DNA from 4 places in the Nonomuraea sp. NPDC050394 genome. Region 3 is predicted to be linked to each of the others. Evidence: riboswitches for the same ligand, from Rfam matches in the RefSeq annotation. Region 3 holds a riboswitch; each other region holds the start of a gene.
The links. Region 3 has a riboswitch for cobalamin ahead of ACIBKY_RS54835 (hypothetical protein). Riboswitches for the same ligand answer to the same signal wherever they lie in the genome.
Positions count from the first base shown of each region.

Region 1: it holds a riboswitch for cobalamin, as region 3 does, so the genes downstream of both, ACIBKY_RS44175 (ABC transporter substrate-binding protein) here and ACIBKY_RS54835 (hypothetical protein) in region 3, are expected to answer to the same signal.
Region 2: it holds a riboswitch for cobalamin, as region 3 does, so the genes downstream of both, ACIBKY_RS51680 (CbtB-domain containing protein) here and ACIBKY_RS54835 (hypothetical protein) in region 3, are expected to answer to the same signal.
Region 4: it holds a riboswitch for cobalamin, as region 3 does, so the genes downstream of both, ACIBKY_RS44355 (ABC transporter substrate-binding protein) here and ACIBKY_RS54835 (hypothetical protein) in region 3, are expected to answer to the same signal.

Region 1 is NZ_JBITIO010000016.1:159,924-167,059, forward strand. Features, by position in the region: gene ACIBKY_RS44165 (ATP-binding cassette domain-containing protein) at 1-526, opposite strand, end outside; gene ACIBKY_RS44170 (iron chelate uptake ABC transporter family permease subunit) at 523-1,599, opposite strand; gene ACIBKY_RS44175 (ABC transporter substrate-binding protein) at 1,596-2,783, opposite strand; cobalamin riboswitch at 2,918-3,113, opposite strand; cobalamin riboswitch at 3,140-3,266, shown strand; gene ACIBKY_RS44180 (hypothetical protein) at 3,413-4,465, shown strand; gene ACIBKY_RS44185 ((2Fe-2S) ferredoxin domain-containing protein) at 4,527-4,898, shown strand; gene ACIBKY_RS44190 (hypothetical protein) at 5,018-5,566, shown strand; gene ACIBKY_RS44195 (metal ABC transporter ATP-binding protein) at 5,709-6,338, shown strand; gene ACIBKY_RS44200 (metal ABC transporter permease) at 6,335-7,132, shown strand; gene ACIBKY_RS44205 (metal ABC transporter solute-binding protein, Zn/Mn family) at 7,129-7,136, shown strand, end outside.
Region 2 is NZ_JBITIO010000026.1:9,171-16,306, reverse strand. Features, by position in the region: gene ACIBKY_RS51695 (putative cobaltochelatase) at 1-482, opposite strand, end outside; gene ACIBKY_RS51690 (histidine phosphatase family protein) at 479-1,159, opposite strand; gene ACIBKY_RS51685 (CbtA family protein) at 1,198-1,947, opposite strand; gene ACIBKY_RS51680 (CbtB-domain containing protein) at 1,959-2,078, opposite strand; cobalamin riboswitch at 2,177-2,314, opposite strand; gene ACIBKY_RS51675 (TolB family protein) at 2,326-3,498, opposite strand; gene ACIBKY_RS51670 (SigE family RNA polymerase sigma factor) at 3,495-3,986, opposite strand; gene ACIBKY_RS51665 (YbaB/EbfC family nucleoid-associated protein) at 4,116-4,415, shown strand; gene ACIBKY_RS51660 (hypothetical protein) at 4,412-5,317, shown strand; gene ACIBKY_RS51655 (hypothetical protein) at 5,323-5,694, shown strand; gene ACIBKY_RS51650 (hypothetical protein) at 5,674-6,393, opposite strand; gene ACIBKY_RS51645 (hypothetical protein) at 6,495-7,136, shown strand, end outside.
Region 3 is NZ_JBITIO010000035.1:15,549-22,684, forward strand. Features, by position in the region: gene cydD (thiol reductant ABC exporter subunit CydD) at 1-917, shown strand, start outside; gene cydC (thiol reductant ABC exporter subunit CydC) at 914-2,668, shown strand; gene ACIBKY_RS54820 (YceI family protein) at 2,695-3,219, opposite strand; gene ACIBKY_RS54825 (SDR family NAD(P)-dependent oxidoreductase) at 3,216-3,971, opposite strand; gene ACIBKY_RS54830 (hypothetical protein) at 4,080-4,223, opposite strand; gene ACIBKY_RS54835 (hypothetical protein) at 4,216-4,920, opposite strand; cobalamin riboswitch at 4,985-5,122, opposite strand; gene ACIBKY_RS54840 (short-chain fatty acyl-CoA regulator family protein) at 5,175-6,521, opposite strand; gene ACIBKY_RS54845 (MmgE/PrpD family protein) at 6,664-7,136, shown strand, end outside.
Region 4 is NZ_JBITIO010000016.1:200,038-207,173, reverse strand. Features, by position in the region: gene ACIBKY_RS44370 (ABC transporter ATP-binding protein) at 1-562, opposite strand, end outside; gene ACIBKY_RS44365 (ABC transporter ATP-binding protein) at 562-2,322, opposite strand; gene ACIBKY_RS44360 (TetR/AcrR family transcriptional regulator) at 2,495-3,133, shown strand; cobalamin riboswitch at 3,404-3,600, shown strand; gene ACIBKY_RS44355 (ABC transporter substrate-binding protein) at 3,711-4,709, shown strand; gene ACIBKY_RS44350 (FecCD family ABC transporter permease) at 4,706-5,836, shown strand; gene ACIBKY_RS44345 (ABC transporter ATP-binding protein) at 5,833-6,615, shown strand; gene ACIBKY_RS44340 ((2Fe-2S)-binding protein) at 6,691-7,136, shown strand, end outside.

The sequences.
Region 1 (7,136 bases), on a different contig from region 3:
AGGCGGTCGGCTCGTCCAGCAGGATCGCCGACGGCTCCTGAGCCAGCGCGCGGGCGATGAGCACCCGCTGCCGCTCGCCGTCCGACAGCTCGCTCACCGGACGTTCGGCCAGGTGAGCGGCGTGCACGGCATCGAGCGCCCAGGCGACGACGGCGTGGTCGGCCGGGCTCAGCCGTCCGGTGAACCCCGTGTAGGGGTGGCGTCCCAGCCCTGCCACCTCCCGCGCGGACAGCAGCGACGGCAGGTCGCGCTCGGTGAGCACGATCGCCAGGAGCCGGGCCAGGTCGGCGAGCGGGATCGATCCGATCACGTTGTGCCCCAGGAGGACCTCGCCCGCCAGCGCGGGCTGGAGCCCGGCCATGGTGCGCAGCAGGGTGGACTTGCCGCTGCCGTTGGGCCCGATGAGCACGGTCAGCTCACCCGGCTCGGCGCTCGCGTCCAAATGTTCCAGAACGCGCCGCCCGGGTCGTCCCCGCCGCGGCGGGTATCCGGCGCACACCGCGCGCAGTCGCAGCGCCGTCGTCATATCCCCAGCCCCGATCTGGCCGCGCGGCTGCGCAGCAGCACGGTGATCACCACGGGCGCGCCGATGATCGTGGTGACGGCGTTCAGCGGCAGCACCACCCCACTGCCCGGCGCCTGCGTGGCCACGCAGCACAGCAAGGCCGTGGCCGCGCCGAGCAGGACCACACCGGGCATCAGCAGCCGATGGTCGGCCGTGCCCAGCAGCAGTCTCGCGACATGGGGTACGGCCAGGCCGAGGAAGGCGACCGGCCCGCAGTAGGCGGTCACCGCTCCGGCCAGCACCGAGGCGACGGCCAGGGTCAGCGTGTGGGTCAGCCGTACCCGCACTCCCATCGTCCGCGCGTAGTTCTCGCCCAGCAGCAGCGCGTTCAGCGGCTTGACCCCGGCGAGCGCGAGGCCCAGCCCGGCCGCGCACACCGGCCCGAACAGGGCGAGATCCGCCCATGTCGTCCCGGCGAAGCTGCCCAGGCCCCAGCTGATGAACTGCTGGGCCCGCTGCGGGTCGGTGTAGACCAGCAGGAGCGTGATGACCGAGGTGGCCGCCGAGCCGACCATCACCCCGACGACCAGCAGCGTCACCACCGAGCGTACCCGCCGCGACAACGCCAGGACGAGCGCCAGCACCGCCCCCGCGCCCGCCGACGCCGCGACCACCACGCCCGCGCGGCCCAGTCCGGAGACCCCGGCGGTGAACGTGCCGACCGTGCCGCCCAGGCCCACGATGATCAGCGCGACACCGAGGCTCGCGCCCGAGCTCACGCCCAGGATGTACGGCTCGGCCAGCGGGTTGCGGAACATCGTCTGCATCTGGACCCCGGCCGCCGCCAGCGCCGCCCCGGCCAGCGCGGCGGTGATGGCGCGCGGCAGCCGTACCGTCCAGATGATCTCCCGGACGCCCGGGTCGACGCCCGGGTCGCCCGCCAGCGCGGACAGCGCGGCGTCCAGCGGGATGGAGGTGGACCCCAGCGTGACCGCCAGCGCGAACGCGGCGGGAACGCCGAGCGTGAGCGCGCCCAGGACCAGGCTCCGGCGGCGGTAGGCCGCCGGAGCCGCGGACAGGGTGAGGGCGGTCACCTGGTCAGCTTCTGGTAGAAGGCGAACTCGTGCCCCGGCGCGAGGTCCGGGTGCAGGATGGCGACCAGATCGCCGAGGATGAGGTCGGGCCGGGCGACGCCGCGCTCGAAGAAGTCGTTGCCGCCGCCGGGGCCCAGGGTCTTGTTCGAGGACCACACCTGGCCGGCGCCGAAGGCGTCGAACTTGGCATAGCGGGCGTCGGCCTTCTCCACGTCGGCCAGGCTCTTCCATTCGTTGACCGTGGCCAGCCAGACCTTGGCGTCCTTGGCTTCGGCCAGCACGGCCTCCAGGTCGAGCGTGGTGCTGCCCGGGCCCGAAGTGCCGGCCCAGGCGTAGGTGCCGCCCGCGTCCTTGATCAGCGTGGCGACGTAGCTTCCTCCGTTGGGTACCGACCACTGGCCCTGGTACATCTGGCCCGGCAGCACCGGCACCGCCGTGGCCGCCTTCGCCTTGTCCGCCAGGGACCGGTAGTCGCCCTCGACCTTGTCGAACACCTGGCCGGCCTGCTGTTCCGTGCCGGTCAGGGCGGCCATCAGCTTGATCCACTCGGCGCGGCCCAGCGGGGTGGCCTCCAGCCACTCGGCGTTGGCGACGACCTTGATCCCGGCCTGCCGGAGCGGGCCGTATGCCTTGTCCTCGGTGCCGCCGGTCATGAGCACGCCCGGCCTGGCGGCGATGACCTTCTCGGTGTCGATCTCCTGGCCCTTGGCGTACTCGGTGATCGCGCCCGCCTTCACCTTCTCCAGCACCTGCGCCGAGGTGATGAAGCCCGCCGAGGCCACGCCCTTGAGCCGGTCCAGCACGCCCAGGCCGGTGACGAACGGCAGGTGCGTGGTCGAGGCCGAGTACAAGGACTCGATCGGCGTCTCGACCACGGTCGCGCCCGCCACCTTCGGGTCAGGGGTGCCGCAGCGCAGCAGCACGTACGTCTCCGGCTTGGCGCCGGGCGCCGGCTGCTTGACGGTGATCGTCTGGTAGTGCTTGGCGTAGGTCAGGGTGAAGTTGGCAGCGTGCCTGAGCGTCTGCTTGACCGGGAAGTAGTCCTTGGCCGGGTCGTAGGAGGTGACGCACCTGCCTTCGGCCGACGTCGGAGTCGCCGGTGTCACCGCGCCGCCGCAGGCGCCGGTGAGTAACAGGGACAGCAGCAGCGCACCGCCGGTGAGCGGGCGGGAAAAACCCTTCATCCATAATCTCCGGGAGAAGGCCGGGGCCACCGTTCCTCGACGGCGCCCTCGGCGGACGGCGGGACCGGATCACCACGAGACGACCTGCGGGCACGCGCACGGCCACCGTCCTCTCTCGGGGAGATCCGCCCCAGTTCGTGAGGAGGCGACCGCGTGAGTCTCCTGACTCCCGGGTCATCGCTCTCCCGGCCTTCCCACCCTCGCGGGCAGTGGCTTGATCGGGTTCGCTCACCGGTCACAGTGGCGGGACCGTACCGGAATCACACCGGTTTCCTCGTCCGCGTTCGCCTTCGGGATCCATCGTGACATACACCCCGCACCCTGATAATGATGGCTGGGTAAAGGCGAGCGCGGACTGAGGAAGCCGGTGCGAATCCGGCGCGGTCCCGCCACTGTGATCGGCGAGCGGATCCCCACGACGCCACCGCCCCAGACCGGGGTGGGAAGGCGGGGACGAGCATCGACCCGAGAGCCAGGAGACTCACGCGCTCGCCTCCTCGACGACCTGGGGCGGATCTCCCCGGAGAGGAGCGGAGCGTGGCGCCTACGACAGCGCACCCTCCATGTAGTACTCCCACCGGCATGCCCCGGGCGATATGTCCGTGTCCGAGGCAAGAACGGGGAGAGTAATGCGCTTAGTACGTCGATCATTCCTGTCCGTCGCGGCCGTGGCCGTCATGGCCACGTTCGCCGCCCCCACCGCTCAGGCCGCCGAGGCGCCTGAGACCCTCGTCCTCACGCTCACGCCCACCCCCATCGGCCAGCTACGGCAGGCGCTGGAGATCACGACGTCCGTCGGGCGGACCGCGGCCGGGTACGGCCTGGAGGTTCTCGGCGGCGATCAGGGCGAGTTCCGCGGCGGCTACCTGGCCACCGAAGGCAGCGTGGCCCGCGCCCTCGACAAGTTCGAGGAGACCTGGAACCTCAGCGGGCGCAAGCCGCTGTACGTGGACGCGCTGCGCGTCCCCGCCGCGGACGCCGCCCCGATCGCGGGCGCGCTCAAGGGGTACGTCACCGCGCGGACCGCCGCCCCCGCGGCCACCCCGGTCGCGATCGTCGACGGCAAGGTGAGCGAAGTCCGTCCACGCCCGATGAGCGCCGCGGCCGCGGCCGAACTGGACGTGCCCGACCGGGGCATGACGCTGGCGCTGAACCAGCAGGGCCACCGCGGCATCCGCCACTCCTTCTTCGGCCTCAGCAACAGCAACGGCGCCTACGGCTCCGGCCACAGCTTCTACGCCTACGAGCACGACACCAAGGTGCTGTCGGTCAACGGCGGCTGCAACGACAACGACTTCTGGATCCTTCGCCACGGCGGCCTGGGATGGTCCAGCAACCTGCCCGGCGCCTACTTCGACACCAACGCCAGCGACCCCTGCAACACCCAGGACATGACCGTCGGCTCCTGGAACGCCCACCAGCTCAACGGCGGCACCACCTACACCGTCGACACCTGGGGCGGCCATGGCGGCGCCGTCATCTCCCACATGAACCTCACCGCGCAGGCGTTGCGTATCAAGCGAGAGAGCCCCAACTGCAGTGGCGACGAACCCAAGCCGTGGTGCGTCGGCGTCGACTTCCCCAACCCGATCGGGCGCAGCGTCCGCCTGATCTCCCTCAACCCGGTCATGATCCCCGCCTGCTACACCTGGCGGGCCGGAGGCGGCGGCGAACGCTGCTGATCGCGCCATCGATGAGCCGGCGGGCGCGTGCGGCGCGCCCGCCGTTGCGTGGAAGGAACCCGTGAAAAGGATCACCGTGTGCCGGGACTGCTGCTGCGGGAGCGTGCGGAAGGTGCCCGCGCTCGACCACGATCGGCAGATCAGTGAGCTGGCGAAGGTCGCCGATGTCCGTGTCACCGACTGCCTGGACGTGTGCGACCAGGCCAATGTCGTCATCGTGCAGCCGACACCTCAGGGACGTGCGGCCGGTGGCCGTCCGGTGTGGCTGGCCCTGGTCAACGACGAGGCCGCCACCGCCGACGTGGCCGCGTGGATCGACGCCGGCGGTCCCGGGCTGGTCCCCCTGCCGCCGATCCTCGAACTGCACCGGTTCGCCCCGCCCCGCCGGCTGCGGCCACGCGATCAGCTTCCGATCGTGAGCGGCCCCCGATGAGTGTTCGTGGTCTCCGGCAACCCGCCGGTGGCGCGTACCTTCCTGAAGCGTTCGAGGAACCCGCGACGCCGCTCACCGGCGGGGTTCTCACCCGTGAATCCGCCTGACAGGATAGGGCCGTGACTCCGGTTCTCCGCGTGATCCGCGCGGCCGCCTTCGCGGCGGTCTGCGTGCTGGTCTCCGCCGGTGGTCACGCGTTCGCGGGCGGCGGCCTCATCTCGCTGCCCGCGCTGCTGCTCGGGTTCGCCGCGCCGTACCTGCTCGCGCTGGCGGTCAACGGGTGTGAGCGGTCGCGGGAGAGCCTGCTCGCCGCGACCGTGGTCGTGCAGCTCGTCCTGCACCAGGTGTTCGCGCGGGTCGCTCCCGCCGCGGAGGTCGAGACCGGGCACGGCGGTCATCTGAACGTCGGCATGATCCTGGTCCACCTCATGCTGGCGTTGCTGAGCGGATGGTGGCTGCACCAGGGCGAGAGCGCGATGTGGACCGCGCTGCGGCTCTGGGCGGCCGCGCCGCTGCGCCTGCTGCTGTGGCTCACACCGGTTCCGGTGGAGACCGGGGCCGGGCTGTGGGAGGTCGTGCCGTGGGTGCGGACCGGCCCGTGGCGCTCGGCGGCGTTCACGAAGGCGGTTCACCGCCGCGGGCCGCCGGCCCTCCGCCGCGCCGTATGACGGCGCCCTGAGGTCATCTGGCATGCGTCGCCCCAGGTAGGGCCACGCGTCATCTCCTTGTACCCGGCCGCCGTGAGCGCGGTCCGGGCTCCTCCTCATGGAGTTCTCTCATGTTCCATCCCCCTGCGTGGGGGTGGCTCGCGTGACGACGTTGACGTTGTCGTCCGTGAGCTGCCGCCACGGCGGGCTGACGGCTGTCAGCGAGGTCGACCTCGCCCTCGCTCCGGGTGAGCACCTGGCCGTCACCGGCACCAACGGCTCGGGCAAGAGCACGCTGTTACGCGCCGTTCTCGGCCTGCACCGCGACGTCACCGGCCGCATCGAGGTGTACGGCGAGCAGGCCCGCACCCAGGCCGACTGGCGGCGGCGCCGGGCCGAGGTGGCCTGGATCCCGCAGCGGCAGGCGGCGGGCCGCTTCCCGCTGCTGGTCGGCGAGCTCCTCGACAGCGGCAGGGACGGCGCGCACGCCCGGCGGGCGGCCACCGACCTGGGCGTCGGTGAGCTGCTCGACCGCCCCCTGTCCACCCTGTCCGGCGGCCAGCTCCAGCGCGCCTACCTCGCCAGGGCCCTCGGGCAGGTGGCCGCGGGCGCCCGGCTGCTGCTGGCCGACGAGCCCACGGCGGCGCTCGACTTCGCCGGACAGGAGCAGGTCGCGGCCGTGCTGGCCGCCCTCCCCGTGGCCGTGATGGTCGTCACCCACGACCGGGTGGTGGCCGCCGCCTGCGACCGGGTCGCCGAGATGGCCGCGGGACGCCTGCGGGAGGTGCGATGAGCGACATCCTGGCCCTGCCGTCGGTCCAGCTCGCCTTCGCGGCACTGCTGCTCGGCTCGATCGGACTGCCGATCGTGGGGGTGTTCATCGTCGGCTTGGACATCATGCCGGTGCGCTTCGCGATGATGCACGTGGCCCTGCTCGGCATCGCGATCGGCCTGCTGACCGGCCTCGACCCGCTGCTGTGCGCGCTGGCGCTGTGCGCCCTGACCGGCGGCGCGCTGACACCACTGGCCCGCAGCAGCACGGGCCTGTCGGGAGCCATGGGGCTGTTGATGACGCTGGCCATCGCCGCCGCCCTGCTCGTGCTGTCGATCTCGGGCGTCAACGCCAACGGCGCCTTCGAGCTGCTGTGGGGTTCCATCCTGGCCACACGGCCGTGGGACGTGGCCGCGCTGGCCGCGCTGGCGGTGATCGTGCCGGTGCTGTACTTCTGGCGCCGCCGCGACCTGGCGCTGTTGCTGCACGACCGGGAGCTCGCGCTGTGCTCCGGCGTCGCGGTGGAGAGGCTGACGCTGGTGCTGCTGGTGGTGATCGCGCTGGCGATCGCCTCGGCCATCCGCCTCACCGGCGCGCTGCTGGTGGACGCCCTGACGTTGCTGCCCGCGCTGGCCGCCCGCCGGATCGGCCGCTCACTGCCGTCGATGATCGCCTGGTCGGTCGTCTTCGGGCTGCTGTTCAACCTGGGCGGGTTCGTGCTCGCCCTGCTGCTCGACCTCCCGCCCGGCCCGACCTTGGTCCTGGTCGGCGGGATCGGCACCCTGCTCCTCCATCTGAAAGGCGTCAAGCGATGAAGAA
Region 2 (7,136 bases), on a different contig from region 3:
TAGCAGGTGCCGAGCGCGGCGGCGTCGAGCAGGAGGTCCACGAGGTGGTCGTGCAGGAGGTTGACCTCGTCCACGTACAGGACGCCGCGGTGCGCGCCGGCCAGCAGCCCCGGCTCGAACGCCTTCACGCCTTCGGTCAGCGCGCGTTCGACGTCGAGTGAACCGACGAGCCGGTCCTCGGAGGCGCCGACCGGCAGTTCGACCAGGGAGGCCGGCCGCCGGTGGCGCTGTTCGCCGGGGTCGTGCGGCCCGTCGGGGCAGTCCGGGTCCGGCGCGGCCGGGTCGCAGGCGAACCGGCAACCGGCCACCACGTCCACCGACGGCAGCTGGGCGGCCAGCGCGCGGACGATCGTCGACTTCGCGGTGCCCTTCTCCCCGCGGACGAGCACGCCGCCCACCCGGGGTGAGACGGCGTTGAGCACCAGCGCCAGCTTCAGGTCGTCGAGCCCGACGACCGCGCTGAACGGGTAGGTGGCGATCAAGAGGTGACCTTCCGGTGTTCGAGGGCGTCCCGGTTGACGTGGGCGACCCGCCAGCCGCCGCGGGTGACGGCCAGCTCGGTGGTGGATAGTGGCGCGAGGTCGAAACGGGCGGCATGCAGCGGGGACAGGCCGAGCGCGTGCCCGAGCGCGGCGCGGATGGCTCCCGAATCGCAGATGACCAGGAACGGCCGCCCGCGCCGGCCGTCGAACCTGGCCCGCGTCTCGTCGAGCCACCCCGTGACGCGCGCCGTCATCCGGTCGAGGCTCTCGCCGCCGTGGGGCGCCGCGCCGGGGTCGGCGAGCCAGCTCGCCAGTGCCTCCGGCTCCTCCTGGGCGACCCGCGTGTACGGCAGGCCGCCCCACCGGCCGTGATCCGCCTCGGCCAGCGCGTCGACCACGATGGGCGCGAGCCCCATGGCCGAGGCCGTCTGCAACGCGGCCACCGACGGCGCGACGAACGCCGCCCCCGCCTGCCCGGCCGTCAGCATCTCCCCGAGCTCCCCGAGCTCCGCGAGCTCCGCGGGCTCCGTGTCACCGGGCTCGTCCCGGTCGGGCCGGGTGCCGGGTCCCGCGTATGACGCCGTCCTGGCCAGGTCGGCGGTCCCGGCCAGAAGGGCGGCCTTCGCCAGGCTGGCGCGATCGGCCTGCTCCGGCGCCGGGAAGCAGGCTGTGCGCATGCCTGGTGTGCTGGCATGCCGTACGAAGAGCACTCCGCTCAGCTCGGTGCGGCGGCCGGGACGGCGGCGGCGGCCCGGCGGGCGGCGCGCTCGCCCGCCCAGGCGAACAGCGCCCCGAACGCCGCCCAGAACACCAGTTGTGTGCCCAGCGACGCGAGCCGGAACTCCCACAGCAAGGTGGCGGGAAAGCCCGGGGGCACCTCGTCGACCCGGGGCAGCAGCGCCAGGGCGGCGACCACCGGCACGAGGAAGGTCACCACGGTGACGCTCCAGCGTGCCCACGGACCGCCGGTGACCCGGCGCCCGCCGGCGACCGCGATGGCGACGGCGGCCAGGCCCACCAGCACCATGACCACGTAGAGCAGGGTCCGGCTGCCGATCGTGTGGGGATCGCCGACGGCGGGCGGGTTGGCGGGATATTTTAGGAACGGCAGCAGGACGATCGCCAGATAGGCCGTGCCCGCCGCGGCGAACGCGAGCGCGGGGTCCGACCGGGGGCCGACCCGTCCGCGCAGCCCGGCCACGACCAGGCCGAAGATGCCGCCGACGGCGAGGCCGTACAGGCCCGTCGCGAGGAACAGCCCGGCCTTCTGCGCCGGCCTGCTGACCTCGGCCTCCTCACCGTGATGATCGTCAGCGGGCGCCGCGGGCGCGGCCGCCGCCGCGGCCTCTTCCAAAGCGATCGCGCTGTCCACGTGAGGCTCCCCCGCCAGGAAGGCGAAGGCGCCCGCGACCAATCCGGCCAGCAGGCCCAGGAGCAGCCCTCTGACCACAAGTGTGCGCACCATCGTGCCCGTCCCTAGTGGCAGGGCACGCCGAGCAGGTGACGCCCGTCGTGCATCAGCTCGTGCAGGAAGGTACCGGTCTGCGAGACCGCGCCGTTGTCCATCAGGACCAGGTACGCGATCAACAGGAACAACGGAACACTCAGCAACCAGGGCCGCAAACGGGGAAAGGGCACGGACGTCGAAGTGGTCCCACCACTCATCAAGGCCTCCTCAGGGATGACGCGTCCCAACAGGTGAGGTCACGGCCGTTAGGTGACCTGGCTCCCGGGATCTGGGTCCCGGATACAGTGGCGCGTCCGCACCGGCATCTCACCGGATTTCCCCTGACAGCCGTGAAATCTACCGGAACGTATCCTTTCCTCCGGTTCTCGTCAACAGTCACGTGATCTTCGAGAGATCGATGATCACGTGGTCGCCGTTGAGCGGATAGTCCACGAACCGGCCGTCGCCGGGGCCCAGCTGGATCACGGGCATCCCGCCATCGTCGCCGGGTCGCATGCCGATGTCTCCGGTCCGCCCCGTGGCCAGGTCGAGCAACGCCTGACCGCCGCCGGCCCGGTCGAATTGCACCGTCATGAACCGGTCGTCGGCGAGTCCGAGCAGAGGGGCCTCGGGCAGGTCGCGTTCCTGAGTGCCGTCGCGCAGCCGCATGAAGGCGGTCCGGTCCGGCCTGACGCCGACACAGGTGAGCACGCCGCACCGCACCTGGGTCTCGCCCGCGCGCACGACCGCCCTGCTCGTCTCGCCGGTCTCGGCGTTGACGATCTCCTCGTAGCTGGTCTCGCCGTTGGGTGTGTACTCGCTCGGCGTTCCCACCCACGGCCAGCTCAGGATGTGGTGCCGCTCGGCCCCCCGCACCGCCTCCACCTTCCCGCCCCCGAAGGGGATGGTGGAGACGCCGCCGCCGTCCATCACGGAGAACGCCAGCCGGTCACCGGCCACCGCCATCGCGTCGACCCGGCCGGGCACCGTGGCCAGGCGCTCCGTGCCCCCGCCTGCGAGCGGGACCGACCAGAGTCCGGTGCCGCCGTCCTCGATCGTGCTCCAGAAGACCCGGTCCGTGCTGATCGTCCAGGTGTCGGCGTAGACGCCCTTCGGCGTGCGGATGTCGGTGATCTTCCGGCTCGTCCGCGCCTCCAGGTCGTAGGCGTAGATCGCGTTGGCCTTCTCGTGGCTCTCCCACGTCTCGAACAGCACGGACCGGCCGTCGATCAGCTTCAGCGGGCGGATCTTCGCACCGCCGCGCAGCTTGCCGGGGATCTTCGTGACAGCCGCCGGCCACACCTTCTCCACCGGCTCGGCCTCGGTGATCCGCGACGGGGTGGGGGTCGGGCGGACCGCGGGGATCGGGTGCTGCCGGGGTTCGCCGCGCAGCGCCACCGCGGCCCCTCCGGCGATCACCACGACCGCGACCGCCGCCATCAGCGCGTTCGCGCGGATCCTGCGGCGCCTGGACCGGTTCGCGATGTGCGCGGGCAGTCCTTGCGGGGCGTGGGGCGCGCGCTCGGCGGCGTGTCCGAGGGCGCTGCGCAGCTCCTCTTCCAGAGTCATCGGGCGCTCCCGTTCGTGGCGGAGGGGCGGTCGATCGCCGAGCGGAGCTTGCTCAGCCCGAGCGAGGCATGGCTGCGGACCGTCCCCTGGGAGATGCCGAGCACCCCGGCGATCTCGGCGTCGGTCAGCTGCTCGTAGTAGCGCAGGACGAGCACGGCGCGCTGTTTCTTGGGCAGCCCTTCGAGCGCCCGCCAGAGTCCCTGCTCGGACTCCGAGGGCAGAACGTCCTCGTGCGAGGTCTCCGGCAGGTCCCAGCCGAGCCGTTCGCGCCGCCGTAACCGCCAGGCGCTGATGTGCAGCCTCGCCATGGTCACCCGCACGTAGCTCTCCGGGTCGCGTTTGCCGCGCACCCGCGACCAGGCCCGGTGCAGCCTGATCAGCGCCTCCTGGGTCAGGTCGGCCGCGTCGTGCGGGTTGCCGCTGAGCACGTATCCATAACGCAGGAGCGCGTCGGCGCGCTCGGCGACGAACGCCGCGAAGTCGTCCACCCTGGCTCACCCTTCCTCGGTCCATCACATCCCAGACGCACGGAGGCCGGATTCTGTTGAATGTGAGGTGAAACGCTTTACCTACTAGTTCAGTTGCCATTGCCGGTGTCACGATCTACGTTGGGCCGAATGACAGACGAGCTGGACCGGATGTTCGCCGAGTTCCACGGGGAGATCGCCCAACTCCAGGGACTCCAGCAAGAGATCGAGCAGGTACGCGGCCGGGGTGAGGCCGCCGAGGGCCGGGTCGTCGCCGAGGCCACCATGACCGGCGCCCTGGCCGGGCTCACCATCGACCCCCGCGCCATGCGGCTCGGCTCCGACGAACTGGCCGCCGCCGTCCTCCAGGCCGCCGCCGCTGCCGCCCGCGACGCCGGCGACCAGGCCAGGGCGCTGGCCGAGCCGTTCACTCCCGACGTGCTGCGATGAAGATCAACCCCACCCGCGCCTCCATCTACGGCTTCGGCGCCCTCGGCATCACCGCCTTCGTCTTCCAGATGCTCGCGGTCGACTACCCGGAAGGCGATCCCGACCGCGCCCGCCAGGCCCGCGACACCTGGCTACGGCTGGCCGAACGCGTGGAGCGGAGCTCCGGCAACACCTACCCCGCCGCCGAGTCGGTCTGGCGGCGCAACAGCGGCGAAGGAGTGGACGCGTTCAAGCGGACCGTCACCGCCGGCCTGTACCCGATGCCGCCGGCCCTCGGCTACCCGGGCAAGCTGGCCGCCGCCTGCCGCGCGAACGCAGAGGCCTGCGACGACTTCGCGGAGATCGTCGAGACCATACGGCACGCCTACTGGACCATGGCGCTGGCCAACCTCGCCAGCTTCATCTTCATCACCACGTTCCCGTGGCAGGCGGGGGCGGCGTACCAGATCACGCAGTTCCTCATGCGCAGGGCGCAGGCGAAGCTGCTGTCGAAGCTCCTGGAGCACGCGGTCGCGCGGGTCGTGCTGGCCAAGCTGACCGAGTACTCGATCGGCAGCGCCTTCTTCGCCATCGGCGACGTGAGCGTGGTCGCCGGGGTCAAGGCGGCGCGCGGCGAGGACCCGGGCTCGCTCGGCGACAACGCCCGGCAGGCGCTCAAGGAGTTCGCCGCCTCGGTGGCCTTCTACGGCGCCTTCGACGCGGCCATGCCCGCGGCCAGGGCCGCGACCAAGAACCTCGACCTGCAGTACTTCATCGGCCGCATGGCCGGCGGCTCCGTCGGCTACGGCCCCAGCTACGACGCCATGAACGGCCAGGGCGGCGAGGACCTGATCCCGACCTGGAAGGAAACGCTGGGCAGGATGCTCCTCTACTTCACGATGGCCCACAAACCCGCGGGGTGAGCAGGATGGAGATCGACCGCGCCCGGCTGCGCGCCGTCGCCGAGGCTTACGACACCGAGCGCCGCGACCTGGCCGACCACGTACGGCGGGCCGCCGCGGAACTGACCGCCATCGGCGCCTTCTGGGGCGGCACCCAGGAGGGCGTCACGTTCTTCAAGGGCGAGGGCGGCGCCCGCGGCTACGAGGCCCACACCGACCAGATCGCCAAGGGCCTCGTCCACCTGGACGAGGCCCACGAACAGCTCGCCGAGCGCCTGCGCCTCATGGGCGACCTCGTCCGGGTCGCCAACTGGGACAGCATCGCCGACCTCCTGTCCAAGCTCCCCGAGCCGGACGAGAACCCCGAGATCTGGGGCTCACCCACTGAGCCCGAGTAGGAACGCCGCCGGGACGGCCGCGACGGTGAGCGCCACCGCCCACCACCGCGGCGCCGGGCCGGCCTGCCTCAGCACGCTCACCCCGAGCGGCGCCATGGCCACGACCAGGCCGGCGACGGCGAGCAGGGAGGGCAGGTCCGTGCTGCCCTTGAGCACGCCGAGCGGAAGCCCGGTGGCCAGCGCGAGCGCGACGCAGCGGGCCACGCCGGCCGCGCCGGGGCCGAACGCCTTGGCGCGGAAGGCACCGATCGCCAGCACGATCCAGCCCGCCATGATGACGACGTTGACCGCCTTGAAGACGTGGAAGGCCCCGTAGGTGTCTGCCACGGCCGTCCGCGCGGCCTCCAGCCCGAGCGCGTCGACCATCCGGAACGCCAGGTGGCTGACCCCGGCATGGAAGACCCGTCCGAACAGTCCGAGCACCACCAGCGTCACGCCCCACCGCCCCCAGCCGGGATGCGTGGCGGAGATCCGCCGGGCCAGCGCGACCGCGGCCGGCCACAGGAGCACGAGCCCGGCGGCGAACAGGCTGTAGGACAGGAGCATCGTGCCCGGCTGCCGGGCATAGGCGGCGAGCTGGCCGGGGAAGAAGTCGTCCTGGCCGATCCGGGTCAGCAACCCGGCGAGGAGCAGGAGCGGGCCGAGCAGCAGCCCGGCCGCCTCGACCCAGGGACCGGGGAGAGAGTGTGTCCGCGTCATGTCGATCATTCAATCGGCGCAGGTCAGCGGGCACATTGGCACAGAGGCGAGTATTGCGGGTACACCTAGCACTACCCCCCTGGCCGGTCGTTGGGGGGTAGATGGGGCACTGGTTCGCCCGGGAGATCGTCGACGCGGGGAAGCTCCGGCTGTTCTGCTTCTTCGTGCTGTTCCTGCTCACGTTCCTGTTCATCAGGTTCAGCGTCCGGATGATCAGGAAGCAGGTGCGGTGGTGGCCGGGGAACGTCACCCCGGGCGGGACGCACATCCACCACGTGGTGTTCGGGCTGGTGTTCATGTGCCTCGGCGGGATCGGCGGGCTGGCCGTACAGGATGGGAGCTCTCCGCCCGCGGGGGTGACCGCGGCGGTGTTCGGCGTGGGGGCGGCGCTCGTGCTCGACGAGTTCGCGCTGGTACTGCATCTGCAGGACGTCTACTGGACCGAACAGGGGCGGCTGTCGGTGGACACGGTGTTCATGGCGCTGGCGTTGTGCGGGCTCGGACTGCTCGGGATCAGCCCGCTGGAGGTCGACGAACTGTTCACCGGCGAGGACCTGATCAACGGCGGGCTCGTCGTGGCGGCGAACATCCTGTTCGCGGTGCTCAGCCTGAGCAAGGGCAAGATCTGGACTGGGCTGATCGGGGTCTACCTCACCCCGCTCGCGCTGGTCGGCGCCATCCGGCTGGCCAGGCCGGGCTCGCCGTGGGCGCGCTGGCGATACCGGGAGGGATCGCGCAAACTG
Region 3 (7,136 bases):
CGGTCGACCTGCTGACGCTGCTGATCGTGCTCGTGCTGGCCCGCGAGTGCTTCCGCCCGCTGGGCGAGCTGTCGAAGTACTGGCACGCCGGCTACACCGGCATCTCCTCCAGCAAGCAGATCCAGGAGCTGCTGGAGGCCGAGCAACTGGTGAGCGAGCCCGAGTCGCCCAGACCGCTGACGGAGCCGAGGGTGAGCTTCGACCGGGTCACCTTCCGTTATCCGGGGCGCGAGCACCCGGCCGTGCGCGACTTCACGCTGGACATCGAGCCGGGCGAGACCGTGGCGGTGGTCGGGCCCTCGGGCGCGGGCAAGACCACGCTGGTGGCGCTGCTGCTGCGCTACTTCGACGCCACCGAGGGCGCCGTGCGGATCGGCGGCGTCGACGTGCGCGAGGCGGCCCTGGCCGACGTGCGCGCGATGGTGGCCGTGGTCGCCCAGGACACCTACCTGTTCACCGGCACCGTCGCCGACAACATCCGGCTCGGCCGGCCCGGCGCGAGCGACGCGGAGGTCGTCGAGGCGGCGCGGGCGGCCAACATCCACGACTTCGTCGCGGCCCTGCCGGACGGGTACGCCACCGAGGTGAGCGAACGCGGCCTGACACTGTCGGGCGGCCAGCGCCAGCGCATCGCCATCGCCCGCGCCCTGCTCAAGGACGCGCCCATCCTGGTCCTCGACGAGGCGACCTCCAGCGTCGACGCCGCCGGCGAGGCCGTCATCCAGGACGCGCTGCGCCGCGTCACCACCGGGCGCACCACGCTGGTGGTCGCCCACCGGCTGTCCACGGTCCGCGACGCCGACCGGATCGTCCTCATGCGCGACGGCGCCGTCCGCGAGATCGGCGACCACCGTGAACTCATGGAACGCGACGGCGACTACGCGCGGCTCGTGGCCGCCCAGGAGGTGAAGGCATGAACGCGCCCGCGGTTCCGGCACGTCCCATCCTGGCGCTGGTGCCCATGGTGTTCGGTCAGCCGGTGCTGGCCGCGCTGACGCTGCTGTCCGGCCTGCTCTCCCACGGCCTCGGCGTCGCGGCCGCCGCCGTGGGCGCCTGGATGGTCGGCGAGGCCGTCACCGGCTCCGGCGCGGGCCCGCTGGCCACGATCTTCTGGCTGCTGGTCGTGCTGGTGGTGGCCGCCGGGCTGGCGCGATGGTGGCAGATGTGGGTGGCCCACGACCTGGCGTACCGGCTGCTCGCGCTGATGCGGGTGCGCCTGTTCGACGGCCTGGAACGGCGCGCGCCCGGCTATCTGCTGGGCCGCCGCACCGGAGACCTGGCCGGCACGGTCATGGCGGACGTGGAGACCACCGAGTGGTTCTACGCGCACACCGTCATCGACTACGTCGTGGCCGCGCTGGTGGCGCTCGCCTCCACCACGGTCCTGGCCTTCTTCCACCCGCTGCTCGCGCTGCTGGTGGGCGTGTTCCTGATCCTGCTGGCCACCGTGCCCGTGTGGCTGGCGGGCAAGGCCGACGAGCAGGGCAGGAAGCTGCGCGAAGAGCTCGGCGTCCTGGGCGCCGAGGTCGTCGACGGCGTGCAGGGCATGCGCGAGCTGGTCAGCTTCGGCCGCGGCACCGACTACGCCCGGCGGCTGCGCGAGCGCACCGACTCCCTGCAGGCCCAGCAGCTCGCCTACGGCCGTCGCTCGGGAGTCGAGCAGGCGGTTACCGACGGGCTGGTCGCGGGCGGGCTGACCGCGGTGCTGATCCTCGCCGCCGTGTTCGTGACCTCGGGTGACCTGACGGTCGCGGTGCTGCCCGCCGTCGTGATCCTCGCCGTCTCCGCGTTCGGACCGGTGATCGACGTGTCGGGCACCGCACGGGCGCTCGGGCAGATCCGCGCCGCCTCCCGCCGCATCTTCACCATCACCCGCCAGCCGCCCGCGGTGGACGACGGCGACGCCCGCGTACCCGAGGAGCCCCTGACGGCCCGCGTGGAGTTCAGGGAGGTGCGCTTCTCCTATGCGGCCGACGGCCCGCCCGCCCTGGACGGCACGTCCTTCGAGGTACGGCCCGGCGAGACGGTCGCCCTCGTCGGCCACTCGGGAGCAGGCAAGTCCACCTGCGCCCACCTGCTGCTGCGCTTCTGGGACGCCCAGGAGGGCGCGGTGGCGATCGGCGGGCGAGACCTGCGCACCCTGCCCCAGGAGCACATCAGGGAACTGGTCGCGATCGTGCCGCAGGACGTCTACCTCTTCAACCGTTCGGTACGGGAGAACATCAGGCTCGGCCGTCCCGACGCCGGCGACGACGACGTCGTCAGGGCCGCCGAGCAGGCCCGCGTGGACGAGTTCATCGCCCGCCTGCCCGACGGCTACGACACCGTCTGCGGCGAGCGGGGCGCCCAGTTGTCCGGCGGGCAGCGCCAGCGCATCGCGATCGCCCGGGCGCTGCTGCGTGACTGCCCCATCCTCATCCTCGACGAGGCGGTGTCCAACCTCGACGCGGAGAACGAGGAGGCGCTTCAGGCCGCCGTGCGCGCCGTCCGGCGGGGGCGCACGACTCTGCTCATCGCCCACCGCCTGTCCACGATCAGGAGCGCCGACCGGATCGTGGTGCTCGACCGCGGCAGGGTCGCCGGGCAGGGGACGCACGAGGAACTGGTCGCCGCCGACGGCGCGTACGTGCGCCTGCTCGCCAGGCAGGTCGGCGGCGTCCTGGAGTGACGGCGCCGGTCGGCCAGCGGTCCTGCTCAGCCGAGCAGGACCGCGTGGCCGGTGAGGCTCACCCGCACGTTCCTGCCGAGGACCGCGCGGCTGCCCATCAGGCGAGACCCGATCACGACGCCGAGGTCGTGCCGGTCGATCCGGCCCACCGCGGAGACGAACAGCCGCGTGCCGTCGTCCTCGGGCGGGAGCCACCGCACGTCCAGGCTGAGCGTGCCGGTGCTCTGCCGCACGGTGAGCGCGCCGTCGGCGATCAGCCCGTGGCCGCCCGCCCGCACCCGCCCGGAGCGGTAGCGCATCTCGGGGAAGGAGCCGGTGTCGAAGAAGGCGGGCGAGCGCAGGAACGCGTCCCGCTCGGCGTCGCCGGTGTCGATCGAGGCCATCTCGATCACGGCGCTCGCCACCGACTCCGTGAGGTCGGGCGCCACCTCGATCTCCCCCTCGAACGCCGTGAAGCGCCCGCGCACCCTGCGCACGCTCAGATGGCTCAGCGCGAAGGTGAGCCGCGCCGTGGCGGCGTCGATCCGCCACGTGCCGGGCTTGACGCTCATGAGGTACGGCTCGCCTCCATCACGGCCCGCACGAGACGCCGCGGAGCCAGCCGGGCGAACGCCGCCGAGGTCTTGTTGCGCAGGCCGGGGACGCACACCGCGCGCCCGGCCGCCAGTGCCGCCAGCCCCTCACGCGCCACCTGGTCAGCCGCCTGGATCCGGCGGGACGGGTCCGCGGTGGCCGCGGTGAAGCCGGGCAGGAGGGTGGTCACCCGCACGCCGTACCGGCGTACCTCCATGTGGAGCGCCTGGCCGAAGGCGGTCAGGAAGGAGTAGCTGGCGCCGTAGGTCGCGCCGAAGGGCGTCGGCGCCTCGCCCGCGATCGACGAGACGTTGAGGACGGCGCCCCTGCCGCGGTCGAGCATCACCGGCAGCACGCTGTGCGTCAGCCGGATCGGGGCCACCGCGTTCAGCTCCACCTGGCTCACCTCACCGGCGATCGGCAGTTTCGCGAACAGGCCGCTGGTCAGCGCGCCCGCGCTGTTGACCAGGACGTCGACCGGGCGTGCGGCGTCCGCCAGCCGTTCCTCGACGGCGGCGGCCTGCGTATGGTCGGTGAGATCGGCGGGCAGGACCTCGGTCACCGTGCCGAAGGCGTCCTTCATCTCCGCGGCCAGCGCGTCGAGCGGGCCGGCGCCGCGTGCCACCACCACCAGATGGTGGCCGCGGCGGGCCAGCTCCCTGGCGAAGGCTTCGCCGATTCCGGTGGAGGCACCGGTCACCAGCGCCGTCGGGCGGTCGTCCTGCCGCATGTTCGGCGTCCTTTCCTGGCGGATGTGGCCTGACGATATGCGGCGGCGTCATGGCCGTCTTCCACACGCGTTGCCTCCTGGACACGCTGTTCGTGGAGGCCGAAGGGCTCAGGCGAGCACCTGGCGGGCCACCGTGGTGATGTGGAGTTCGTCCGGCCCGTCGAGCAGGCGGGCCATCCGTCCCAGGCGGAACAGCGCGGGCAGCGGGGTGTCGGGGCCGAGGCCGGCGGCGCCGGGAAGGGGTTCAACCACGGTTGACCATGCCCACCAGGGCGGCCGCGCTCGCCTGGGGTGAGCGCGCCGCCGTACAGGTGGAGGCGAGGACGACCTGATCGGCCAGCCGCTCGACGGCCGCGCGGACGCCGGCCGCGGGTACCTCCCGGCCGGTGTCGTCCACCAGGGCGGCCACCACGGTCTTACCCGGCATGCCGCCGACCGCGGCGAGCGCGGCCAGGGTGCCGGGCCTGGTCACGAAGTCCATGGCGACGCCCTCGACCCGGGTCGCGCCGAGGGCGGTCAGCGCGGGCCCTGCCGCTCCCGAGCACATGCAGACCATGATCCGGGGTCGGTGGCTCAGCTCGCCGAGCCTGGTGTAGGCGGAGGCGAGCATCGGCGCGGCCGGCAGCGGCTCGTTGAGCTGGACCTCGGCGACGCCCGCGGTGGCCAGCCGCTCCAGCAGTTCCGCGTACGACTCCAGCAGGCCCTCCTGCCGGGTCGAGGCCAGGACGCTCACCGGGCCCGGCAGGACCGGCCGGGTCTCGAAGCCGCGCCGCTTCGCGTGAAGATAGGCGGCGACGGCGGGGGCGTAGTCGAGCCGGCGCGGCCCGGGGAACATCCGGTGCGCCTCGAACGCGGGATCGTGGAGCGGAAGGTCGCTCAGCCCGATGTCGCGCAGTTCCTGCCACGTCTCGGGAGAGACATGGCCGAGCAGGGTGGTGCGTTGTCTCACGTCGGGTCCTTTTCCCTCGCGGAACCCCTGGGGGCCGCGCGCCGGGCGGCGCACGGGCGGTGGCAGGTGTTCGGACTCGCGGGCGTCTCACACGTTCCTACTGGCCGTCGCTTCCCAGGCCGGAGCCCAGTGCTTGCGTGGACGGCGGTCGTTCCCGCTCACCGCTGCGGGGCAGTCCCGGATTCGCACCGGGTTCCCTCTTGCGCCGGCCTTCCCTGGGGAGGCCGGACCAGCCGCACCGCGAAGCCTATCGATCAGGGCGTGGTGTACGGCACCAGCCCGGTCACATGCTCGTCGGCCCGCACCTGGGTGCCGGTGGGTGGGAAGGCGCGCTGGGCGCAGTCGTCGCGTTCGCACACCTTGCAGCCCAGGCCGATGGGCGTGACCTGGGGCGTGGCCAGGTCCAGGCCGTCGGCGTACACGAGCCGGTGCGCGTGCCGCAGCTCACAGCCGAGCCCGATGGCGAACAGCGACCCCGGCGCGCCGTGACGGGGCGGGCGGCGTTCCACGGTCCGCGCCACCCAGAAGTAGCGCCGCCCGTCGGGCATCTCGGCCACCTGGGTCAGCAGCCGGCCGGGAGTGGTGAAGGCGTCATAGACGTTCCACAGCGGGCAGCTGCCGCCCGCGCGGGTGAAGTGGAAGCCGGTGGCGGACTGGCGCTTGGAGATGTTGCCCGCCCGGTCCACGCGTACGAAGGAGAACGGCACACCGCGCATGCGGGGCCGTTGCAGGGTGGAAAGCCGGTGGCAGACGGTCTCGAAGCCCACGCCGAAGTCCGCGGCGAGCCGGTCGAGGTCGTAGCGGCGGCGCTCGGCCGCGTCACGGAAGATCCGGTACGGCAGCAGCAGCGCCCCGGCGAAATAGTTGGCCAGCCCGATCCTGGCCAGTGCCGCGGCGTCGGCATCGGTGAACCCCGCGTCCGCGACCAGGCCGGCGATCAGATCGGCGTGTTCGAGCAGGGCCAGCTGGGTCGCGAGCTGGAAGGCGCGCTGGGAGGACCGCAGGCCCGGCGCGAGGTGCAGGACGCGGGTGCGGGGGTCGTAGCGGCGCCGCGCGCTCCCGTCCTCGGTGATCCGCACGCCGTGGGCCGCCAGCCGTTGCGCCGCGAGCCCTCCGGGGTCGCCGCCGTCGGCCAGCGATTCCGCGGCCCGGTCCAGCTCGTCGACGTAGTTGTGCCGGTCGTAGAAGAAGTCACGCACCAGCTCGTACGGCGCGGGCGCGACCGGTTGCGCGCCGGCCAGGACGGCGGCGTGTTCCGTGGCGGCCAGGTAGCGGCGGTGCAGCCCGGCCACGGCCCGCGCGATCTCGGGGCTGGCGCCGACCAGGTCGGCGAGGGCGGCGGGGGAGATCTCCTGCCCGGCCAGGGCCTCACGCAGGTCGGCGATGAGCCGGGTGCCGTCCTCGGGGGCGAAGAACTCGGGATCGACGCCGAAGACGTCGCTCAGCTGGAGCAGGACCGGAGCGGTCAGCGGGCGCTGGTTGTGCTCGATCTGGTTGAGGTAGCTGGCCGAGATGCCGAGCAGCTCCGCGAGATGGACCTGGCTGATCTTCCGGTCGCGGCGCAGGGCCCTCAGCCTCGGTCCCACGAAGATCTTGCCCATGAGGACAGCCTATGCGAAGTCCCGGCTTCGCAACCTTCGCAAAGCCGGTCGGGTACTTCGCGAAACTTCGCAGATGACGGGGCTGGCCCGGCGCAGCGGCCGCTGGTGATGCTGACAGGAAACCCCTTCGCAAAGGAGTCAGATGATCACCCATGTCGTCCGTGTCAGCCCCAGCGCCGACCGGCTGCCGGTCCAGGAGCAACTGGCCTGGAAGCTCGCCGACCTGGCCGCACGCGCCCCGGCGCCCGACCCGGACATCGCCGAGATGATCGCGAACAGGGTGGTCGACAACGCCGCTGTGGCCGCCGCGTCGCTGCGCCGCGCGCCGGTGGCCGCGGCCAGGGACCAGGCGCTCGCGCACCCGGCGGCCTCGGGCGGGGCCGGGATCCTCGGAGTGGACGACGTTCGCGTGTCGCCGGAGTGGGCGGCATGGGCGAACGGCGTCGCCGTACGCGAGCTGGACTTCCACGACACGTTCCTGGCCGCCGACTACTCGCACCCGGCCGACAACATCCCGCCGATCCTGGCGGTGGCCCAGCACACCGGGCGGACCGGCGCGGAGCTGACGCGTGCCCTCGCGGTCGCCTACGAGGTCCAGGTGGCGCTGGTCGGCGG
Region 4 (7,136 bases), on a different contig from region 3:
CGTCGTTACGCCGGACGATCACCATGAGCAGCCGCAGCGCCAGGGCGCACAGGGCCGCGCCCGCGGTGAAGGCGAGGCCGATCCGCCAGTCGAGCAGGAAGCTACCGGTGATCATGACCGCCGGCGCGGTCACGCCGACGACGACGTGCCGCAGCAGGTGCGCGGGGATGTTGGCCACATCCATCGTGCCCTTGCCGAGCATCCGGCCGACCGGCCCGGTACGGTCGCCGCCGAACCAGCCGATCGGCAGCGTGGCGAGATGGTTGCCGATGCGCTCGTGGAAGCTGGTGAGGACGTCCGTCCCGACGAGGTAGCCCAGCGACGTGCTCCGGGCCAGCAGCACATGGTGCGCGGCGACGACGGCCACGATCGTCCCCAGCCAGAGCCAGAATCCGGGCCAGTCCACGGGCGGGCTCGTCAGGGTTGCGACGAGCGGTGCCACGAGCAGGAATCCCAGCCCCTGCAGCACCCCTTGCGCCGCCTGCAGGACGAGCATGACTCGCAGGTGCCGCCGGCCCTTCTCGTCCAGCACCTCGAACAGGTATCGGATCATGGTGACCATCAGCGCGTCTCCGTTCCCGCCACGGCGCCCTCACGCGCACGCTGGTCGTGCTCCCACAGCCGGGTGTAGAGGCCGTCGAGAGCGAGCAGTTCCGCATGCCGTCCCTGCTCCACCACGCGGCCGGCGTCCAGTACGACGATCCGGTCGGCGCCCCGGATGGTGCTCAGCCGATGGGCGATGACCAGGACGGTACGGTCGCGGGCGACCTCGCTGAGCGCGTCCTGAATGCGGGCCTCGTTCTCCGGGTCGGCGCTCGCGGTCGCCTCGTCGAGCACCAGGACCGGCCGGTCGGCGAGGATGGCCCGGGCGATGCATACCCGCTGCCGCTCGCCTCCTGACAGCTCGGCGTCCTCGCCGGCCACGGAATCGAGCCCCCGGGGCAGCTCGTCGAGCCGTTCCAGGATCTGTGCCTTGGCGGCCGCGGCGCGGACCGCCGCGTCATCGGCGTCCGGACGGGCCAGACGGATGTTGTCTCTGATGCTCATGCGCAGCAGCGCCGACTCCTGGAACACGAAGGCCACATGGCGATACAGCTCGGCCGGGTCGATGTCGCGCAGGGCCACGCCGTACAGCGCCACCGTCCCCTCCTGCGGGTCGTCGAAGCGGGGCAGGAGCTTGGCCAGCGTGGACTTGCCGGAACCGGACGGACCGACCAGCGCGGTCACCGTGCCTCGCTCGAGGTCCAGGTCGATCCCGTCCAGCGCCACGGTGTCGCCGTAGGCGAAGCGGACCGCGCGCATGCTGACCACAGGACCTGGGGCGTCCGGGTCCGGCGCGACAGGCCGGGCCGGGACGGGCAGCTCCGGGCTGGAAAGCACCTCACGGATGCCACGGGCCACGCTCAGTGCGGTGACCAGCGGATGCACCGACATCATGACCGTCATCAACCCCGCGGTGGTGACCGTGCCGAACACCAGGAAGGCGATGAAGCTCTCGACCGGTAGCCGGCCCGCCGCGGTGAGCGCGCCTCCGGCGCTCGCCATGACCACGAGCACGCTGGGCGGCGACAGGAGGATCTCCGCGATGACGCCCGCGGCGCTCGTCGAGCGGGCCCACTCGAGGAAGAACCGCGCGAACCTCCGCGAGACATCCTGAAAACGGCGGCTGGCGACGCCTGGCGTTCCGAACGCCTTGACGACCCCGATGCCGTTGACGAACTCGACCGCGGCACCGTTGAGCCGGGTCAGCCACTGGATGAACTCCGGGTACTTCGTCCCCGCGTCCGCCATCGCCCGCTGGTACACGACCAGTCCGACCACCATGGGCAGCACCCCGATCAGGGCCATGCGCCAGTCGACGACCACGAGGTACGCGATCGCCACCACCGGCGGGACCGCCGCCGCCGTGACTTCCACCACGGAGTGCGCGATGAGCTGATGAAGCGCCGCCACGTCGTCCTCAACGGTCTTCTTCACGGCCCCCGAGTTGCGATCGGTGAACCAGCCGAGGGGAAGCCTGCGCAGCTTGCCCAGAAGGGCTCTGCGGATGCCGAACGAGACCCGGATGTCGGCCAGATGCGTCAGAACCCCCGCGCCGAAGGTGCCGAGCTGCTTGACCGCCAGTGCCACGAGCGCGACGACGATGATCGGCCATACCTCCGTGTCGCCGTGGAGCAGCCGGCGGCTGATCTCCACCACGGCGACCAGCGGCGCCATGCCGGCGAGCGCGCTGACGGCGGTCAGGATGCCGCAGCCGACCAATGTGGCGCGAGCGGGAGCCAGCACCGAAGGCGCCCGCCGCGCCGTTGACATCGTGGACATGCCACACCCTTCGTTTCTGGCCAGACAGCAGGAGATGGTAACGACAATCATTTTCAATGGCTAGAGGCAGCCGCGACCCCGCCACCGCGAACTCTTGCGTACTTAGTACACTAAAGCAAGGCTAGCCTTACTTGAGAGCTTGGAGAAATTCCACGCGAGTACAGTTGAGGGAGTGATCGCCAGCACGAGTTCCAGCCGACGTCGCCAGTTCCTCACCCGCGAGAGGGTCGTCGCGGCCGGACGGCGGGTCGCCGAGTCCGAGGGCGTGGACGGGCTGACCATCCGCCGGGTCGCCGCAGAACTGGGCGCGGCTCCGATGGCGATCTACCGGCATGTCAAGGACAAGCAGGAACTGATCCTCGCCCTGCTGGACGACGTGGCGAAGGGGCTTCCGCCGCTGCCCGCCGACGAGGGCACTCCGCAGGAGCGCCTGATCGCCGCCTTCGCCGGACTGGACGCCTACCTCGCGGGGCACGTGTGGGTAGTGGAGATCCTGCGGCAAGGCGAGTGGTTCGCGCCGCGGGCCACCGCGATGTTCACCTGGGCACTGGACCGGTTCCGCGATCTCGGTCTCGACGACCACCGAGCCACCGACGCGTATCTTCAACTCTGGTGGTACGTGCTCGGCCACCTGAGCTACCTGCCTGGCGCAACCCCCGAACGACGCGCCGCCCGCGAGAGACTGCTGGAGTCAGCGGCCGTGGACCCGGAACGTATCCGCCGCGTGGTCCGGGCCTTCGACCACGAGGCCGCGTTCCTGAGCGGGCTCCGCACCCTGATCGACGCGCTGGCCGGTCATGGCCGCGATTGACCGGGCCGGGCGGGGCTCACTCCGGCGCAAGCGTCAGCACCGGCGGCCCGGACTTCGAGCCTCAGGACAGACCGCGGCCGCCGTCAACGACTCAGAACACCAGGTCGGCAGGCCGCAGGCCATATAGAACGCCGCTACCGGTGGAGGTTCCGGCCACCAGCGCCGTCGGGCGGTCGTCCTGCCGCATGTCCGGCGTCCTGCGGCGCTCTCATGGCCGTCTTCCACGCGCGTTGCCTCCGGAGAACACGCTGTTCGTGGAACCTCACGGCTAGGAATTGATTTGGTTCGTGTCATGATGGCCGGGAAAAGGCGAGCGCGGACTGAGGAAGCCGGTGTGAATCCGGCGCGGTCCCGCCACTGTGATCGGCGAGCGGATCCTCACTGAGCCACTGCCCCCACGGGGTGGGAAGGCGGGGACGAGCCTCGACCCGAGAGCCAGGAGACTCACGCGGTCGCCTCCTCGATGAACTGGGGCGGATCTCCCCGGAGAGGAGTGGGCCTGTGGTGTCCGGCGGGCCTTTGGCGTTCCCTCCTTCCGATCCGCCCCGTTGTGCAGATTCCGTGAGAGGAACCCTCCATGACGGGCAGACGTTTTACGTCCCTCCTGCTCGCCCTCCTGGTATCCGGTGTGCTGGCCGCCTGCGGCGGCGCCCCGGCTGAACGAGCCGTTCCCGGGCAGGCTCCGGCCGCTTCCGCCGCCGCGGGCTTCCCGGTCACCATCGACAACTGCGGCGTGAAGACCACCTACGAACGCCCGCCTGCCAGGGCGGTCTCGCTCAACCAGCACGCCACGGAGGTGCTCCTGGCGCTGGGGCTGGAGAAGTCGATGGTCGGTACCGGCTACCTCGACGACAAGATCCTGCCGGAGTACCAGGCCGCCTACGACAGCGTGAAGGTGCTGTCCAAGGAGTACCCCGCCTACGAGGCCCTGCTGGCGCAGGAGCCGGACTTCGTCTACGGCGGCTTCGCCAGCACCTTCGACGAGAAGCAGGGACGCAGCCGCGACGCCCTCACCAAGGCCGGGATCAACAGCTACCTCAACGTCGAGGAGTGCGCCAAGGGCCCGGTGACCATGGAGCTGATCGACCAGGAGATCCACAACGTCGCGAAGATCTTCGGCGTGCCCGGCCGGGCGGAGCCGCTGCTCGCCAAGCTGCACGCCACCCTCTCCGGGGTACGGGAGAAGCTGGCCGGGGCGGCGCCGGTGAAGCTGTTCGTCTACGACAGCGGCGACAAGACCGCCTTCACCGCCGGCGGCGCGGGCATCGGTAACGAGATCATCAAGCTGGCGGGGGCGGAGAACGTCTTCGCCGACCTCGGCAAGACCTGGGGAGACGTCTCGTTCGAGCAGGTCGCCGAGCGCGCGCCCGAGTGGATCGTCATCTACGACTACGGCGAGCAGTCGGTGGCCGACAAGCAGCGGTTCCTGCTGGCGAACCCGGCGCTCAAGGACGTGCCGGCGATCAAGAACAAGAGGCTGGCGGTGCTGCCGCTGTCGTCGGTGGTGCTCGGTGTGCGCGCCCCGGCGGCGGTCGAAGCCCTGGCCAGGCAGCTCCACGCCGACCGCTTCAAGTGAGCGGGCCGAAGGTGGGCGAGCCGAACGTGGGCGAGCCGAAGGTAGGCGGGCCGGAGGTTCATGCGCGGCGGCTGGGCCTGCCGTATCCGAAGGTGGGTGCGCGGCGGCCCGGCCTGCCGTACCCGATCGTGATCGCCCTGCTGCTCGTCATGCTGGGCGCGGCGGCGACGGCGGCGATCGCGGCCGGGTCGGTCACGCTCCCGGCGGAGCAGGTGTGGGGCATCCTGCTGCACCGCGTGCACCCCGCGCTGGCCGAGCCCACCTGGCCGGTCGTGCGGGAGACCATCGTCATGGACGTACGGGTGCCTCGCGTGCTGCTCGCGGCGGTGATCGGCGCCGGGCTGTCGGTGTGCGGCATGGCGCTGCAGGCGCTGGTCCGCAATCCGCTGGCCGACCCCATGCTGCTGGGCGTGTCCTCCGGCGCGAGCGTGGGCGCGGTCAGCGTGGTGGTGTTCAGCCTCACCGTGTTCGGCGCGTTCTCCTTGCCCGTCGCGGCGTTCCTCGGAGCTCTGGCCGCGCTGGTCGCGGTGTACTTCCTGGCCAGGTCCGGCGGCCGGATGACCACGGTGCGGCTGGTGCTGGCCGGGGTCGCGATGGCCGAGGTGCTGTCGGCCGTGGCCAGCTTCCTGGTGGTGACGTCCAACGACCCGCACAAGACCCAGTCGGCGCTGCGCTGGATGCTCGGTGGCCTGGCCGGGACGACCTGGACGATGGTGTGGATTCCGGCCGTGGCGGTACTGGCCGGCACGCTCGTGCTGCTCGGGGTCTCCCGGCCGCTGAACCTGCTGCTGGCCGGGGAGGAGGCGGCGGCCTCGCTCGGGCTGGACGTGCACCGGTTCCGGGCGGCGCTGTTCGTGCTGGTGGCCATCATGATCGGCACGATCGTGGCGGTCAGCGGGTCCATCGGGTTCGTCGGGCTGATCATGCCGCACGTCGTCCGCCTGCTCATCGGCGCCGATCATCGCCGGGCACTCCCGGCGACGGCGCTGCTCGGAGCGGCCTTTCTCGTCACGGCCGATCTCGTGGCCCGCACTCTGATCGCGCCGGAGGAGATCCCGGTGGGGATCATCACGGCGCTGGTCGGCGGGCCGTTCTTCCTGTGGCTGATGCGGAGGCGATCGAAGTGACACTGGTCGTGGAGGACGTGTCGGTCCGCATCGGCGGCCGGGACCTGGTCCGTGAGATTTCCCTGGAGGTCGCCAAGGGCGAGGTGCTGGGACTGGCCGGGCCCAACGGCGCGGGCAAGTCCACGCTCCTGCGCACCTTCTACCGGGCCCTCAGGCCCACGTCGGGCCGTGTGCTGCTGGACGGCGAGGACGTCTGGAAGATGCCGGCGGGCTGGCTGGCCCGGCGGCTGGCGGCCGTGCTCCAGGAGACCGGCGGCGACTTCGAGCTCACCGTGTACGACGTGGTCGCCATGGGCCGGACTCCGCACAAGCGCGCGTTCGACGGTGACAACGCCCGGGACCGGGCGATCATCGCCGACGCGCTCGACCGGCTCGACGTGGCCGATCTGGCCTACGCCCCCTTCGACCGGCTGTCGGGCGGCGAGAAGCAGCGGGTGCTGATCGCGCGGGCGCTGGCCCAGCGGCCGGCCACGATGGTGCTCGATGAACCGACCAACCACCTCGATCTGCGGCACCAGCTCGACGCGCTGAACCTGGTGCGCGGGCTTGGTGTCACCGCCGTGATCGCCCTGCACGATCTCAACATGGCCGCCGCGTTCTGCGACCGGCTCTGCGTCATGGACGGCGGCCAGGTCGTGGCTCTCGGCACGCCCGCCGAGGTGCTGACCCCCGCCCTGCTGGCCGACGTCTACCGGGTGGAGGGCGAGGTGGCCGCCCACCCCGAGACGGGGATTCCGCAGGTGAGCCTCCGCACCGGAGGGAGCCGCGCCTTGAGCTGAAATCCCCGCCGCAGAACAGCCGGATTCGACGTTCGGCATTTTCGCCATGCGATTTTACGAATGGAGCGCGGAGCAATGGAATCGGCGTCCAGGGAATCGGTCCGAGCAGCGCTGGAAGAGGTCGCCGAATTCGGTTCCTTCTTTTCTCCGCACATCGGCGCCGGCACCGCCGGATGGCATGACGTGCGCGCCGACTACGACCGAGGGTTCATGGATCTGGTCGAGGCCGTCGCCGCCAGATACGACACCCGCGAACTCCGCATCGGCGCCTCGATCGCCCAGTTGGGCCATGCCGCGCGGCTCTGGTCGCCGGTCGTCGGCGCCGTGCTCACCCACGGCGTGATCCCCGACCTGACCCGCCTGGACCGCGCCGACGAGGGCGCCGGTGTCCGGCTCCCCGCCCTGGCCGGCTGGGTAGCCGGGACGGAGGAGCAGGTCACCGAGCTGCTCTACGACATGGTGGTCCGCACGCACCTGGACGCGCTCGCCAAGGGACTGCGGGTGAAGGTCGCCTCCGGCCT